DNA from 4 places in the Vreelandella titanicae genome. Region 2 is predicted to be linked to each of the others. Evidence: predicted binding sites of a transcription regulator. Region 2 holds the regulator's gene; each other region holds the start of a gene.
What was found. The regulator FNR, encoded in region 2, switches genes on or off when oxygen is low (the NO sensors DNR and NnrR bind a similar motif). The targets are predictions, from matches to a motif close to TTGATNTANATCAA.
Positions count from the first base shown of each region.

Region 1: the regulator FNR is predicted to act here: its motif matches at 1,995-2,008, upstream of ccoM (cytochrome c oxidase subunit CcoM).
Region 3: the regulator FNR is predicted to act here: its motif matches at 1,497-1,510, upstream of cyoA (ubiquinol oxidase subunit II).
Region 4: the regulator FNR is predicted to act here: its motif matches at 1,403-1,416, upstream of HZS52_RS17300 (ribonucleoside triphosphate reductase).

Region 1 is NZ_CP059082.1:3,968,054-3,971,223, forward strand. Features, by position in the region: gene HZS52_RS18335 (GGDEF domain-containing protein) at 1-1,004, opposite strand, end outside; gene HZS52_RS24515 (hypothetical protein) at 1,097-1,612, opposite strand; gene ccoM (cytochrome c oxidase subunit CcoM) at 1,814-1,936, opposite strand; gene HZS52_RS18345 (FKBP-type peptidyl-prolyl cis-trans isomerase) at 2,242-2,760, opposite strand; gene HZS52_RS18350 (AmpG family muropeptide MFS transporter) at 2,888-3,170, shown strand, end outside.
Region 2 is NZ_CP059082.1:2,271,308-2,274,477, reverse strand. Features, by position in the region: gene hemN (oxygen-independent coproporphyrinogen III oxidase) at 1-1,209, shown strand, start outside; gene fnr (fumarate/nitrate reduction transcriptional regulator Fnr) at 1,294-2,040, shown strand; gene ttcA (tRNA 2-thiocytidine(32) synthetase TtcA) at 2,033-2,953, opposite strand.
Region 3 is NZ_CP059082.1:4,939,754-4,942,923, reverse strand. Features, by position in the region: gene HZS52_RS22860 (outer membrane protein OmpK) at 1-342, opposite strand, end outside; gene HZS52_RS22855 (DeoR/GlpR family DNA-binding transcription regulator) at 653-1,435, shown strand; gene cyoA (ubiquinol oxidase subunit II) at 1,781-2,788, shown strand; gene cyoB (cytochrome o ubiquinol oxidase subunit I) at 2,792-3,170, shown strand, end outside.
Region 4 is NZ_CP059082.1:3,735,984-3,739,153, reverse strand. Features, by position in the region: gene HZS52_RS17300 (ribonucleoside triphosphate reductase) at 1-1,327, opposite strand, end outside; gene HZS52_RS17295 (U32 family peptidase) at 1,465-2,412, opposite strand; gene ubiU (ubiquinone anaerobic biosynthesis protein UbiU) at 2,422-3,170, opposite strand, start outside.

The DNA of each region.
Region 1 (3,170 bases), 1.7 Mb from region 2:
CGGTAGAGTGCTTTGTCGGCGGCTTCGTAAGCGTAGGGAAACGTTGCTTCATCGGCTACAAAACAGCTCCCGCCAACGCTTAACGTCACACCTTTTTTATCCGGATGGGCAGAGTGGGCAAAATCAGCTTCCCGCAGCCCTTCAATTAGCTGACGACAGTAACGCTTCAGCGTGTCAGTGTTCGGGCAGTGAAGTAGTGCCGCGAACTCATCGCCTCCCAAGCGGTAGAGCTGCGCTTCATCATTCAGCGTTTCACCAATCAATGTGGCCAATTGGCGCAAAAGAGTATCGCCTTGCGGATGCCCATAGGCATCGTTGTACTGTTTAAAAAAGTCGATATCGACCAGAATCAGCCCTAACGATTGATGCTGCTTCGCCAACACATCCTGGTGTAAAGCGCTGCGATTGCCAATCCCGGTGAGCGGGTCGCGCATGGCACGCTGCATCCACTCGAAGGTCTCTTGGGTGGCGCGATCTGCGCGTCTTAGCTGGCGCTCATGGAGCCACCAAAACGCCAATCCCATCACAAAGATCAATAAACTGGAGTAAGTCAGCACCTGACGATGCTGACGGGTGCTTTCGGAAAAATCGTTAATCGCTGCGCCCCGACGATCAAGCTGATCCATCTCAATATGGGTTAAGCATTGAATCGGTGCGAACAACGCCATCGCCGCAGCGATACGGTCAATGCCCCGCGCCACGAGCAGCGCCACCAGCCGATCCAACTCCTTCAAACTAGGCTCAACGCAGGTATATTCACGCCGATAAATGTGCACATCGGCTAAGCCGTAGGCCAGGTCAATATCCAAGGCTGCGGCATCCAGCGCATCTTGCTCTGCCTGGTCACTCAATAGCTCGGATTGGGCATTTTGTAGGTAGACCCGTGCCCGAGTAGAAAGCTGCTGACCTGTAAGGCTCCCCGTCTGGCTGAAATAAGCCTGTATTTCGGGGTATACCCAGCGCGATTCATAAACAATCAACACCATAAGTGCCAAAAAGCTCATCAAGCTCAATGATAACCACGTAAAATAGCGGTGCTGGCGAGCTAAAGGCCGGGGACGAACTGTGGGCTGCGCGACGGGCCTAGTTTTGGATGTCACCACTTCGCCTCTATGCTACGAATCATCCAGATCCAGTCATTGAACTCACGCAGGTTTTCTACGTCGCGATCACCCTTGCCCTGATTATTGTAGTCACGCTCTACCAGCCGCACAGGGCCTCGCGTACGGATGGTGAGCGGATCGCCATCCTCAGAGCTAATCAGGTACCAGTTAGGGTCGTCCCACCCTTCTAAGGTAACCTCGTAGTCGTCCCAAGCGGTAAAGTGAAGCGCCGGGGGCACTTCGCCAAACTGTTCAATCAGAAAGGTGCGAAACTCGACGCCCTGCATCTCCACATCGCGCCCTTGATAGGGGTCATAGAGTGTAAACGTCGTATCAGACATGTCGTGCAAGTCACTTAAAGCGACCTTTTGAGTGACATCGCCGTTGATCATATTTACTGCCTGGGCAAAGGCAGTCGCGGGAAGTATTATGCCCACGACAATTAACGCGCACGCTAACCGATCACGTACACGACCCCACGGGCTGTGGTGTAAGGCAACTGCGTTCATGACAAAGCATCCTAGTGTAGTCATTGCTTCAATGGACTTTACCAGAGCACGCCTTGCATTGCTCATTAACGCACGCTATGCGATTGCAACTTTTCAGCACATTTCAGGCAAAAAAAAGCCAGCCCATGGTGGGCTGGCAACAGGAGGTTTACTGCGATAGCAAACCCCCTCCCCTGACAAGGTTTACATGAGGTGGGAAAGCTACTTTTTACGCTCATCTTTACGTAGATGATCACGAATCACGAAGCCCACCCACCCCAGCATAAAAACGATTACTAACGCGACGGTCACTAAGCCGAAAATAACTGTGTCATCCCAATACATGGTGAATCCCCCGCCGTGATGTATGCGTTCATACTAGTCACTCAACGGCAGAAGAATGCTGACCTAGATCAAGTTACGGCAGGCGGGGGAAAAAAGGTGAACAGAAAATTGATACTCATCAATTTTTGGGCGTGATGAGCCCTAGCAGCCTGTCGGGCTTGGCCGATCGTAGCGAGAAGCACGGATTTTGAGCCAAATTTATCGATCGATTGAGGCGAATAGCGCGCTATTTAACGAAATCGATCGAATAAAGTTGGCCAAAATACCGGGATTCGCAGTAGATCAGTGTTAAGTCCGACAGGTTGCTAGAGCACCTTGCGGTCTTCGACTTTACTGTGTTCGGTACCTGGTGGTAACGGATGGCCTTTGGCTAATTCTGCACGGGTAGCTTCGCGTACGTCTAAAATGGTGACTTTATAGTTCAGCGTGCGCCCGGCCAGGGGGTGATTGGTATCGACGGTGACGCGGTCGCCATCGACTTTGAGTACCGTAACAATTTGCGGCCCGGCTTCGCCCTCAGTTTGAAAGCGGCTGCCCGGTTCCAACTCAGCGTTACCAAAAGAGCCACGGCTGACTTCCTGAACCAGATCTTCGTTACGCACACCGTAGGCATCTGCGGGCATTAGTTGAACGCTAAGCTCGGCGCCAACGATTTGACCTGCTAGCGCACTCTCCAACCCTGGCACGATATTGTCGTGACCATGCAAATACTCTAGCGGCTTATTGCGCGCTTGGGAGTCATCCAATACCTGCTTGCTGCCATCGTTGAGCACGTCGCTGAGGACATAGTGCAAGGTAACTACCTGATGCGCCGTAATCGACATGGAAAACTCCTCTCCGGTAAGCTGTCGGTTTTGTGATAGAACTTTGTGATAGCACTTTGCGATAGAAACACTGCCTCAGTTTATCACTTGGCCGTTGCCAGCGTCTTTCCACCAGGAGTAGCGTTTAATGTTAAACCCCACCCCCCAGCGCACTTGGCTTGCTGCGCTGGCTATTTATTGTCGTGCACCCGTTATTACCATGCTGTTTTTGGGGTTTTCTGCAGGCCTACCCTTTTTATTAGTGTTTTCAACACTCTCCGCCTGGCTGCGTAGCGACGGCGTGGAGGTAGCGGCAATTGGCTTTTTTGCCTGGATTGGCATGCTCTACTCGATCAAGTTTTTCTGGGCGCCGGTGGTAGACCGGTTAGCGCTCCCGATTTTGACCCGCGCCTTCGGCCAACGCCGCGGCT
Region 2 (3,170 bases):
CATGTGCCCTTCTGCCGCAAGATCTGCTTCTACTGCGCGTGTAATAAAATCGCTACCAAAAACACTGCCCTTGCCGAGCCCTATATAGCCCGGCTTGACCGTGAAATGGTGCTGACCGCACGCCATTTGGATACATCACGACCGGTGGAGCAGTTGCATTGGGGCGGCGGCACGCCGACATTTCTCAGTTTGAACCAAATGGGCGACCTGATTGATCGGCTGGATGCACGTTTTGGTCTTTCATCGTCTGCTGATCGCGATTACGCAATTGAAATAGATCCTCGCGAAGCGGATGTGTTTACGCTGCGCCATCTCGAATCCCTCGGCTTTAATCGCATCAGCTTGGGCGTTCAGGATTTAAGTCCACTGGTGCAAAAAGCGATTAATCGTATCCAGCCTCGGGTACTTACCGAAACGCTGATGGATGAGGCGCATCGCCTGGGCTTTCGCTCGCTCAATCTCGACCTAATTTATGGCTTGCCATTTCAGACTGAAAAGAGCTTTGCCAACACCCTACGCCAGGTGATTGAGCTCAACCCGGCGCGCCTTTCTGTGTTTAATTACGCGCATATGCCCGAGCGTTTTGCCCCGCAGCGGCGCATTAATGTCGATGACTTGCCAGGCGGAGAAGAGAAGCTAGCGATTCTGCGCACCACCATCGAAATGCTCACCGCAGCTGGCTATGTGCATATCGGTATGGATCACTTTGCCCGCCCTGACGATAGCCTGGCTATTGCCCAGCGCGAAGGCTCGCTGCAGCGCAACTTCCAGGGCTACTCCAGCCATGCTCAGTGCGACTTAATCGGGCTTGGCGTATCGGCGATTTCCCGTATTGATGACGTCTATGCGCAGAATCCTAGCGATCTGGCCCGCTACGAAGCGGCGCTGGATCAGGGGCAGCTTGCCACCGTGCGTGGCATACGCTTAAGTGATGACGACCTGATCCGCCGGGATGTAATTGAGCGGCTGATGTGCGATATGGGCATTGACCTGGCCGCCGTTAGTCAACGCTGGAACATCGATGCCCCCCGCTACTTTGCGCCAGCGCTTGAGCGCCTGCAGAGCGCCGAACAGGATGGCCTGCTGACCCGCAGCGCTGATCAGCTTAACGCCACGCCGATGGGGCGGCTGCTGATTCGCCATATAGCGATGGCGTTTGATACCCACCTTTCCGGGCAAACGGGACAACGGTATTCTAAGATTGTTTAATCACCTTATTGCAGGCATGCTAAAGCGACTATAATAAGTAAGGATTTTCTAATTGATAAGTGTGACCCACTCAAGGAGCAACGCATGTTGGAACCCATGAGCCGTCGTCGCTCACTACTCCACGAAACTCGCTGCCAAACCTGCAGCTTGAGTTCTCTGTGCTTGCCGCTTGCCCTTGAGCTGGACGATATGGGGCAGTTCGACGCTATTATTCGTCGCCGTGCACCACTCAAAAAAGGCGAGCCGCTGTTTCGTCAGGGCGACACCTTTACCAGCGTTTACGCAGTCCGTTCGGGCAGTTTGAAACAGGTCACCGCCGAAGGTAACGGCAGCGAGCAGCTAACCAATTTCTACCTGCCCAGTGAATTGGTGGGGTTGGATGGCATTGACGAAGAGCATTACCCCGGTAGCGTTATCGCCCTGGAAACGACCACCGTCTGCGAGATTCCTTTTGACCGCCTGGACTTACTCTCGGAGGAGCTACCCGAACTGCGTGGCCAGCTTTATCGTAGCATGAGCAAAGAGTTGCGCGATGACCGGCGTATGATGCGGCTACTTTCGCGTAAAACCGCCGATCAGCGGCTGGCAAGTTTTTTGATTACCCTCTCGGATCGTTTTCGTCGCCGGGGCTACTCGCCTTACAGCTTTCGCCTCTCAATGCCCAGGGCTGATATCGGCAACTACCTGGGCTTAGCGGTGGAAACGGTCAGCCGCATACTAAGCCGCTTTCAGCAGCAGAGTGTGGTGGCGGTCTCCGGGCGAGAGGTCAACATTCTCGATATGCCGCGCTTGATTACCCTCGCCGAAGAGGAAGAGCAAACAGTTAGCTGACGTTAAAGGCTTGGATACGCCCCGCCAGTAGCTCTGCTTGCTTGGCCTCAAGGCCTTCAAAATCGAACAGGCTGCGGTCGGCCAACTGGGAAGGGGCAATGTTGGTGACAGCCTTGAACATGCTCTCCAGGCGGCCAGGAAACTTTTTGTCCCACTCGGCGAGCATCTCTTTGACCACCTGACGCTGCATATTAGGCTGTGAACCGCACAGGTTGCAGGGAATAATCGGAAACGCCATCAGCCGCGAAAACTCGGCGATATCAGCCTCTTTGCAGTAGGCCAACGGCCGAATAACGATATTCTTCCCATCATCGGATAGCAGCTTTGGCGGCATCGCTTTCAGGTTGCCGCCAAAGAACATATTGAGAAACAGTGTTTCGAGAATATCTTCCCGGTGATGGCCCAGGGCTATCTTATTGGCGCCAATCTCTTCGGCAAAGCCATACAACGAGCCGCGCCGCAGCCGTGAACAAAGCGTGCAGGTGGTTTTACCTTCCGGGGTTTTCTCTTTTACCACCGAGTAAGTATCGCGCTCGACAATGTGGTACTCCACGCCCTGCTTATCCAGATACGCAGGCAATACGTGCTCGGGAAAACCCGGCTGTTTTTGATCCAGATTGACCGCTACCAGCGAAAAATTGACCGGCGCATTGCGCTGCAAATTGCGCAAAATCTCCAGCATCGTGTAGCTGTCCTTTCCACCGGAGAGGCAGACCATTACGCGATCACCTTCATTGATCATTTGATAATCAATGATCGCATTGCCCACTTCTCGGCGCAGACGCTTTTGCAGCTTGTTAAATTCACGCTTCTGCTTCGCATCAGCCAGCTCAGGCTGGTCGTGCTCAGCGTCAGCTGGGGTGGCTCCAACCGTATCAAGGTGAGCAGGATCAAAGTGATCAAGAGTTTGCATGGTATAAGCACTGCCGAGGGTAGAAGGCGTGAGAGAAAAAAGTAATAACTATTCTAACAACACTCACCGCCTGACCCAACTAATCAGACGTAGCCACACAAGATATCGCAATTGGAAGTGACTATTTTGACCGCTGCACCATACCTCGGTGCGAGGGCAGCTTGGAGCGAGGGTCTTTTGTCATGGATGACAAAAGTAGCGCCCAGGGAGGGGTTCA
Region 3 (3,170 bases), 2.6 Mb from region 2:
GCGGAAGTTGTCTTTACCACCGCTGGACTCATCGAACTGGTCGTTGGTGGGGTTCTCGAAATCAAAGAAGCCGTAGAACTCGCCCCAGCTAAAGCCAGCGCCGCCTTCGATTTCGAGAAACATAAAGTCGCTTTTCGCCGCGTTGGAAGCGGTGCGCGCCTCGGTGCCGTTTGACCAGTCCAGGTAGTTAACCGAAACGTTGGCGAATGACCACAGTCGATCTAGAGGATGCGACTGAGCAGCCTCGTCTGCCATTAGCGGCGTAGTGAGTATGGCCCCTAATACGCCAGCGCCAAGCGCGATCTTAGACGAAGGGGGGCGAGAGTGTGTACGAGCAGTCATGAGAGCCTCAACATTGGTTGTCGCGGAGCCACTTGGGTGTGGCTATCCGAGGTTGTAGTCGTGCGGGCTGGCGTTAATGTTAAAATTATAACATTTAGTGTTATTTTTCTAACGTTGATTTGCAAGAGTTGTCACATCAACGCTATTTAAATGTCATATGGCTCTCATTGTGGCACTAATAGCACCAATAGCCGTCGTAGCAGTGGAAATTACGCCGCCGCTCGCTCAGCATAGAAATGAAAATGGACGCAACACCGATGCTCTCGTTGCGAAAATCACAACAAGAGGGGTTTGCCAGGAGATGCCCACCATGAATGGCCGTAGTGCGCTGCGCCTTGCCAAGCTTCAGGAAGCGCTTGCCAGTGGCGGTACTCTTCATCTGCGCGATGCCGCAGAGCTATGCGATGTTTCCGAAATGACCATCCGTCGCGATCTGACGACTCAGGATACTGCCATTAGCCTGCTGGGTGGACGCCTAGTGATGGCAAACTACCCTGGCGTAACGCCTATTTATGACTTGACCGAACAGCAGGCTAGCCACTACCAGGCCAAGTATCGGCTTTGTCAGCGGGCGTTAGCTTACATAGAAGAGGGCGATACGCTGTTTATCGACTGCGGCTCAACGCTAATGCCGCTGCTGAGCCAGTTAAGTCATTTCCGAGAGCTGACGGTAGTGACCTATGCGCTTAATGTTGCCAATGCCGTTGCCGCCCTGCCCAACGTGCGCTTGGTGCTACTAGGCGGGCTGTTTTATGCCACCTCGCAGTCATTCGGTAGCGACAATATGACTGCTGCTATCGAGCGGTTAGGCATTAATAAGGCGCTGATCTCCGCTGCAGGGGTGGATTTAGAGCGTGGTGTTAGCTGCTTTCACTTTCACGAAGTGGCGCCTAAACAGGCTGCCATTGCCACCGCTATGCAGCGCCTGTTGGTGGTAGATGCCAGTAAGTTCAGCGTAGTTCGCCCGGCCTATTTCGCTGCTCTGGACGATTTTGATGTGGTGGTTACCGACGAAGAGGGCGCCCCGCAGTTGCTTAAAAAAAATGGCCGCGTTGTACCTGAGATAGTGGTTCCCACCGTCACAGTGGCGTAAGCGATTTCCCCCTTGCTCATCCCAGTCAATACCTTGGGTGCGGCAATGCGCCACTTCTTTCATGATCTCGATCAATAGAAAATACTTTAGTCTTAACTGCTTAAGCCTTTAGTGCTTAGGCCAGCGAGGCTCGTCGCCAATTCCCATCCGGCGACGCATATTTTTCCCGGAGCAATGGCGCCCAGCGTCACGTGTGCACTGCCCTTGAGAGCGTTTTCCTAGCACGTTTTCAAGAGCGCCATGCAGAGCATGTTTTGGGAAGAGTATGGGGTGGTAGTTAGCCTGCTATGTAGAAGGGCGACATGGCTAGCTAGTGTTTTAAACAACCTCTGACGAGATCACACCATGCAACGACGCTCACTTTGGCGCAGGCGAGGCACGCTAGTGCTCCTTGCGCTGTGTCTGTTTCTAGCAGGCTGTAGTTCAGCGCTGCTAGACCCAAAAGGCCAGATTGGCGCTGAGCAGCGCACACTGATTCTGACCGCCTTTGGCCTAATGTTGATTGTAGTTATTCCTGTGATTGTCATGACGCTGCTGTTTGGCTGGCGTTACCGGCGTAGTAATAGCCTGGCTAAATACACGCCTGATTGGGCGCACTCCAACGTGATTGAAGCGGTGGTGTGGATCGTGCCCTGTGCGATTATCGCGGTGCTCGCCCTGTTGACCTGGAAGACCTCCCATAGCCTTGATCCCCACAAACCGCTGGAAAGCGATGTGGCGCCGATCGAAATACAGGCGGTGGCGCTTGATTGGAAGTGGCTGTTTATCTACCCCGAGCAGGGTATTGCCAGTGTTAACGAAGTGGCCTTTCCGGTAGATACACCGGTGCGCTTTCGGGTCAGCTCAGGCTCAGTGATGAACGCTTTCTTTATCCCCCATCTTGGCAGCCAGATTTATGCCATGGCGGGCATGGATAACGATGTCCATCTCATCGCCGATGAAATTGGTAGCTACCCTGGTCGTTCCACCAACTACAGTGGCGCGGGCTTCTCTGGCATGACCTTTGAAGCCAAGGTGACCAACCCCGAGGATTTTGACGCCTGGGTGGAAACGGTACGCGCTGCTCCACAAACGCTGACCTACCCAGAAGGTTATAAAGCGTTGGCGGAACCTAGCGAATCGAATCCGGTTGAGTACTTCTCAGCCATCTCACCATCGCTGTATGAAAGCATCTTACGAAGCTTCCATACCGGCGGCGAGCATCAGATGGGCGGCGATCATGCTGACTCCCACGATGGCGAAAATGAGAAGACTGCCGATCACGCGGCCGAATCAGGTCATGTCACTAACAACCATGCTAGTCAGGATAATGCCATGCGCAGCCACTCCTCTAGCGTAGAAGTGGGAGGTTAAGCCGTGTTTGGAAAACTCACGTTAGAGTCAATTCCCTACCACGAGCCGATCATCATGGTCGTCGCGGCCTTTATGGCCATTGGTGGGATCGCACTGTTTGGTTTAATCACCTATTACCGTAAGTGGGGCTGGCTGTGGAACGAGTGGTTTACCTCCGTTGACCACAAAAAGCTCGGCATTATGTATTTCATCGTCGCCCTGGTGATGCTGCTGCGCGGCTTCTCGGATGCGATAATGATGCGCACCCAACTGGCGATGGCCGCCGGGGATGCAGCGGGCTATTTACCCCCCGAGCACTACGACCAGATCTTTACCGCCCACGGCGTGATTATGATCTTCTTTGTCGCCATGCCCATGGTCATCGGCTTGATGAACCTGGTAG
Region 4 (3,170 bases), 1.5 Mb from region 2:
GGTTATACATGTGGCCGGTCTGTTCTTGAAATTCGCGCATCCGCTCCCGAACGTGGTCAAGAAGATCCAGTGCCAGCTGTAGCCCTTGGGCGTCGGCGATATCGCAGCGATCCCCAGTAAAGTTGCGCACCATTTCGTTGAGCCCATTCACACCCAGAGTAGAGAAATGATTGCGTAACGTGCCCAGGTAGCGCTGGGTAAAGGGGTAGAGCCCCTGATCCATTAGTTGCTGAATGCGCTCGCGCTTGAGTTCGAGGCTATCGCGCCCGAGCGACAGAAGGCGATCCAGCTCGCTGAACAGCCCTGCCCGGTCGCCGGCAAAGCGGTAACCTAACCGGGCACAGTTGATCGTCACTACTCCCAACGATCCGGTTTGCTCCGCACTGCCGAACAGACCGTTGCCGCGTTTGAGCAGTTCACTCAAATCAAGCTGCAGGCGGCAGCACATGGAACGCACCATGTGGGGTTCCAGATCCGAATTGAGAAAGTTTTGAAAGTAGGGCAGTCCGTACTTGGCGGTCAGTGCGAAGAGCCGCTCGGCGTTGTCGCTTTCCCAGTCGAAATCATGGGTGATGTTATAAGTGGGTATCGGGAAGGTGAACACACGCCCGTGGCGATCCCCGGCCTCCATCACTTCCAAATAGGCCCGGTTGATCAAGTCCATTTCAACCTGCAGTTCGCCGTAACTGAATGGCTGCTCCTCTTCGCCGATAACCGGTACCTGATGGCGCAAGTCGTCGGGGCAGACCCAGTCGAAGGTTAGGTTGGTGAAGGGCGTCTGGCTACCCCAGCGCGAAGGTACATTTAGGTTGTAGATGAATTCCTGAAGCGCCTGCTTAACCTGCGCGTAGGTCAGGCCGTCCTTGCGCACGTAGGGTGCCAGATAGGTATCGAAAGAGCTGAAGGCTTGTGCCCCGGCCCACTCGTTCTGCAAGGTGCCAAGAAAATTAACCATTTGCCCCAGGGCACTTGAAAGGTGGCGGGGCGGGTGGCTTTCGGCTCGTCCCGGCACCCCATTAAATCCCTCTAGAAGCAAAGTACGCAGCGACCAGCCGGCGCAATAGCCGCACAGCATATCCAGGTCGTGAATATGCAAATCACCTTCTCTATGAGCTTCCCCCACGGCGTGGGGGTAAATCTCATCGAGCCAGTAGTTGGCTATCAACTTGCCCGAGACGTTGAGGATTAAACCGCCCAATGAATAGCCCTGGTTGGCATTGGCGTGAACACGCCAGTCGGCGCGTTGGAGGTACTCATTGACCGTCGAAGCGACGTCAATATGATGCTTTGCTACCTGAACGCTTGTGGAGCTTTTCACCCAATTCACCTATATATGATAGATTTAATAAAAATAAATACTATATGTGGTGTTAAAGGGTAGGCGTTCAGGATTTTGCAATAAATGACCCAGGTCAAAAATGGTGGGGAAAAATAGTAAGGCGTGGTGGCGCCTAGGCTATTGTTTTAGCCGGTCATCGTGCGGGTGTTATCCATACCTGGTCGGCCGTACCAGTAACCGTCGCAGATTTCAGCATCCACCAGCGTCAAAGGATCGGGCGTAGGTAACCTGCCGTGGCGGGCCTGGTCGAAAGCCTTGACCACCTCGGCCATGCCTTCCGCCCGTGGGCTGAGACGTGCCACTGATACCCCCATATCCGCCATGACCGTAAGTTCATGGCGTAGATCCTGACAGGCGCTGGAAAGGGTTTGAATACCGTTCAGGGTGAAAACATCGCGAGACTCTTGTGAACGCAGCACTAGGCCTTCGGGGTATTTTTGACAGACAAACTTGCAGCGATCCTTAGGTGTTTGATGGCGCCGGGCGGTAAAACAGCGTGACGACCAAGCTAAAGGGAGATGACCGTAGGCGAATACTTCGCATGGGTGGGAAATGCCTTCCTGGTGGCAATCGTGAATAAGCTTGGCTAAGTCTTGCTGTGACATTTCCACCGGCGCTTGCCAACGCTGCATGCCGGCACGGGCCATAACGCCCAGTGTCGCCGGGTTGTAGAGGTTGAGCGCAGCACCGGCGATGAACGGCAGTCCGGCACTGGAGAGTCGTTGCAGGGCGCTTTGGTCATTGGCCTCGACGATAAAATCACCGTTGTCACACAGCTTGCGCAAGTCACGCAGGTCGGCTTCGGACTCGATCAAGGTCTGGCTGGCGAGTACTACCTGCTTGCCCGCCTGGGTGAGCTCGCGCCCAATGCCTAGCCAGTCGTCCAGTTTCATATCGCGACGCCGCGAGCAGACGGTTTCGCCCAGGGTAATAATCTCTACCGGCCAGTCGGCCGCCTCGCGGTAGAAGTCGGCGTAGCGTTGCCGAGTCCAGTAAAAAAGCACCGGCCCGAGGGAGAGTTGAAGAGGGCCGGTTGATAAGGTCGGTGATAGGGGAGGTGTAGTGTTCGGCATAGTAGGCTCCTATTTCCAGCGGCGCTCGTAGGCGCCTAGGGTAGTGATGGCACCTTCGGAAAGCTCGGCAAGGCCTGCCATCCAGGCGGGTTCTGGATCAAAGCGCTCAGGCTGAGCCTCTAGGCGGTTGAGCGCCTGACGCCAGATCCCGGCCACTTTAGAGACATAGGCGGGGCTGCGCTGACGACCTTCAATTTTGACGGCGCTAATACCCAGGTCGCGTAGCTCCGGCAATAGCTCCAGGGTATTGAGGCTGGTGGGTTCCTCGATGGCGTGATAGGTCTCGCCCGCCACCTCGAAGCGACCCTTGCATAGGGTGGGGTAGCCCGCGCTCTCGCCTTCGGCGTAGCGGTCGATAAGAACATTGTTGAGGCGCGACTCTAAGCCCTCTGGCGTTTCTTCCCAGCGGACATGAGCCGCTGGCGAGCAGACGCCCCGGGTATTGGGCGATTCGCCGGTCAGGTAGGAGGAGAGATAGCAGCGTCCTTCGGCCATGATGCACAGGCTGCCGAAAGCGAACACCTCCAGTTCTACCGGTGTTTGCTTGGCCAGGTCGCGTACCTGAGTGATTGACAGCACCCGTGGAAGTACGGCGCGCTTGATGCCGAAATGCTGGTGGTAAAAGCGTAGCGCTTCATGGCTGGTCGCCGAACCCTGCACTGAAAGGTGCCGCGAGATCTCGGGGTGATGACGAGTAGCGTAGTCGAGCAGTCCCATATCGGCGAGAATCAGCGCATCCACGCCCAGTTCGGCGGCCT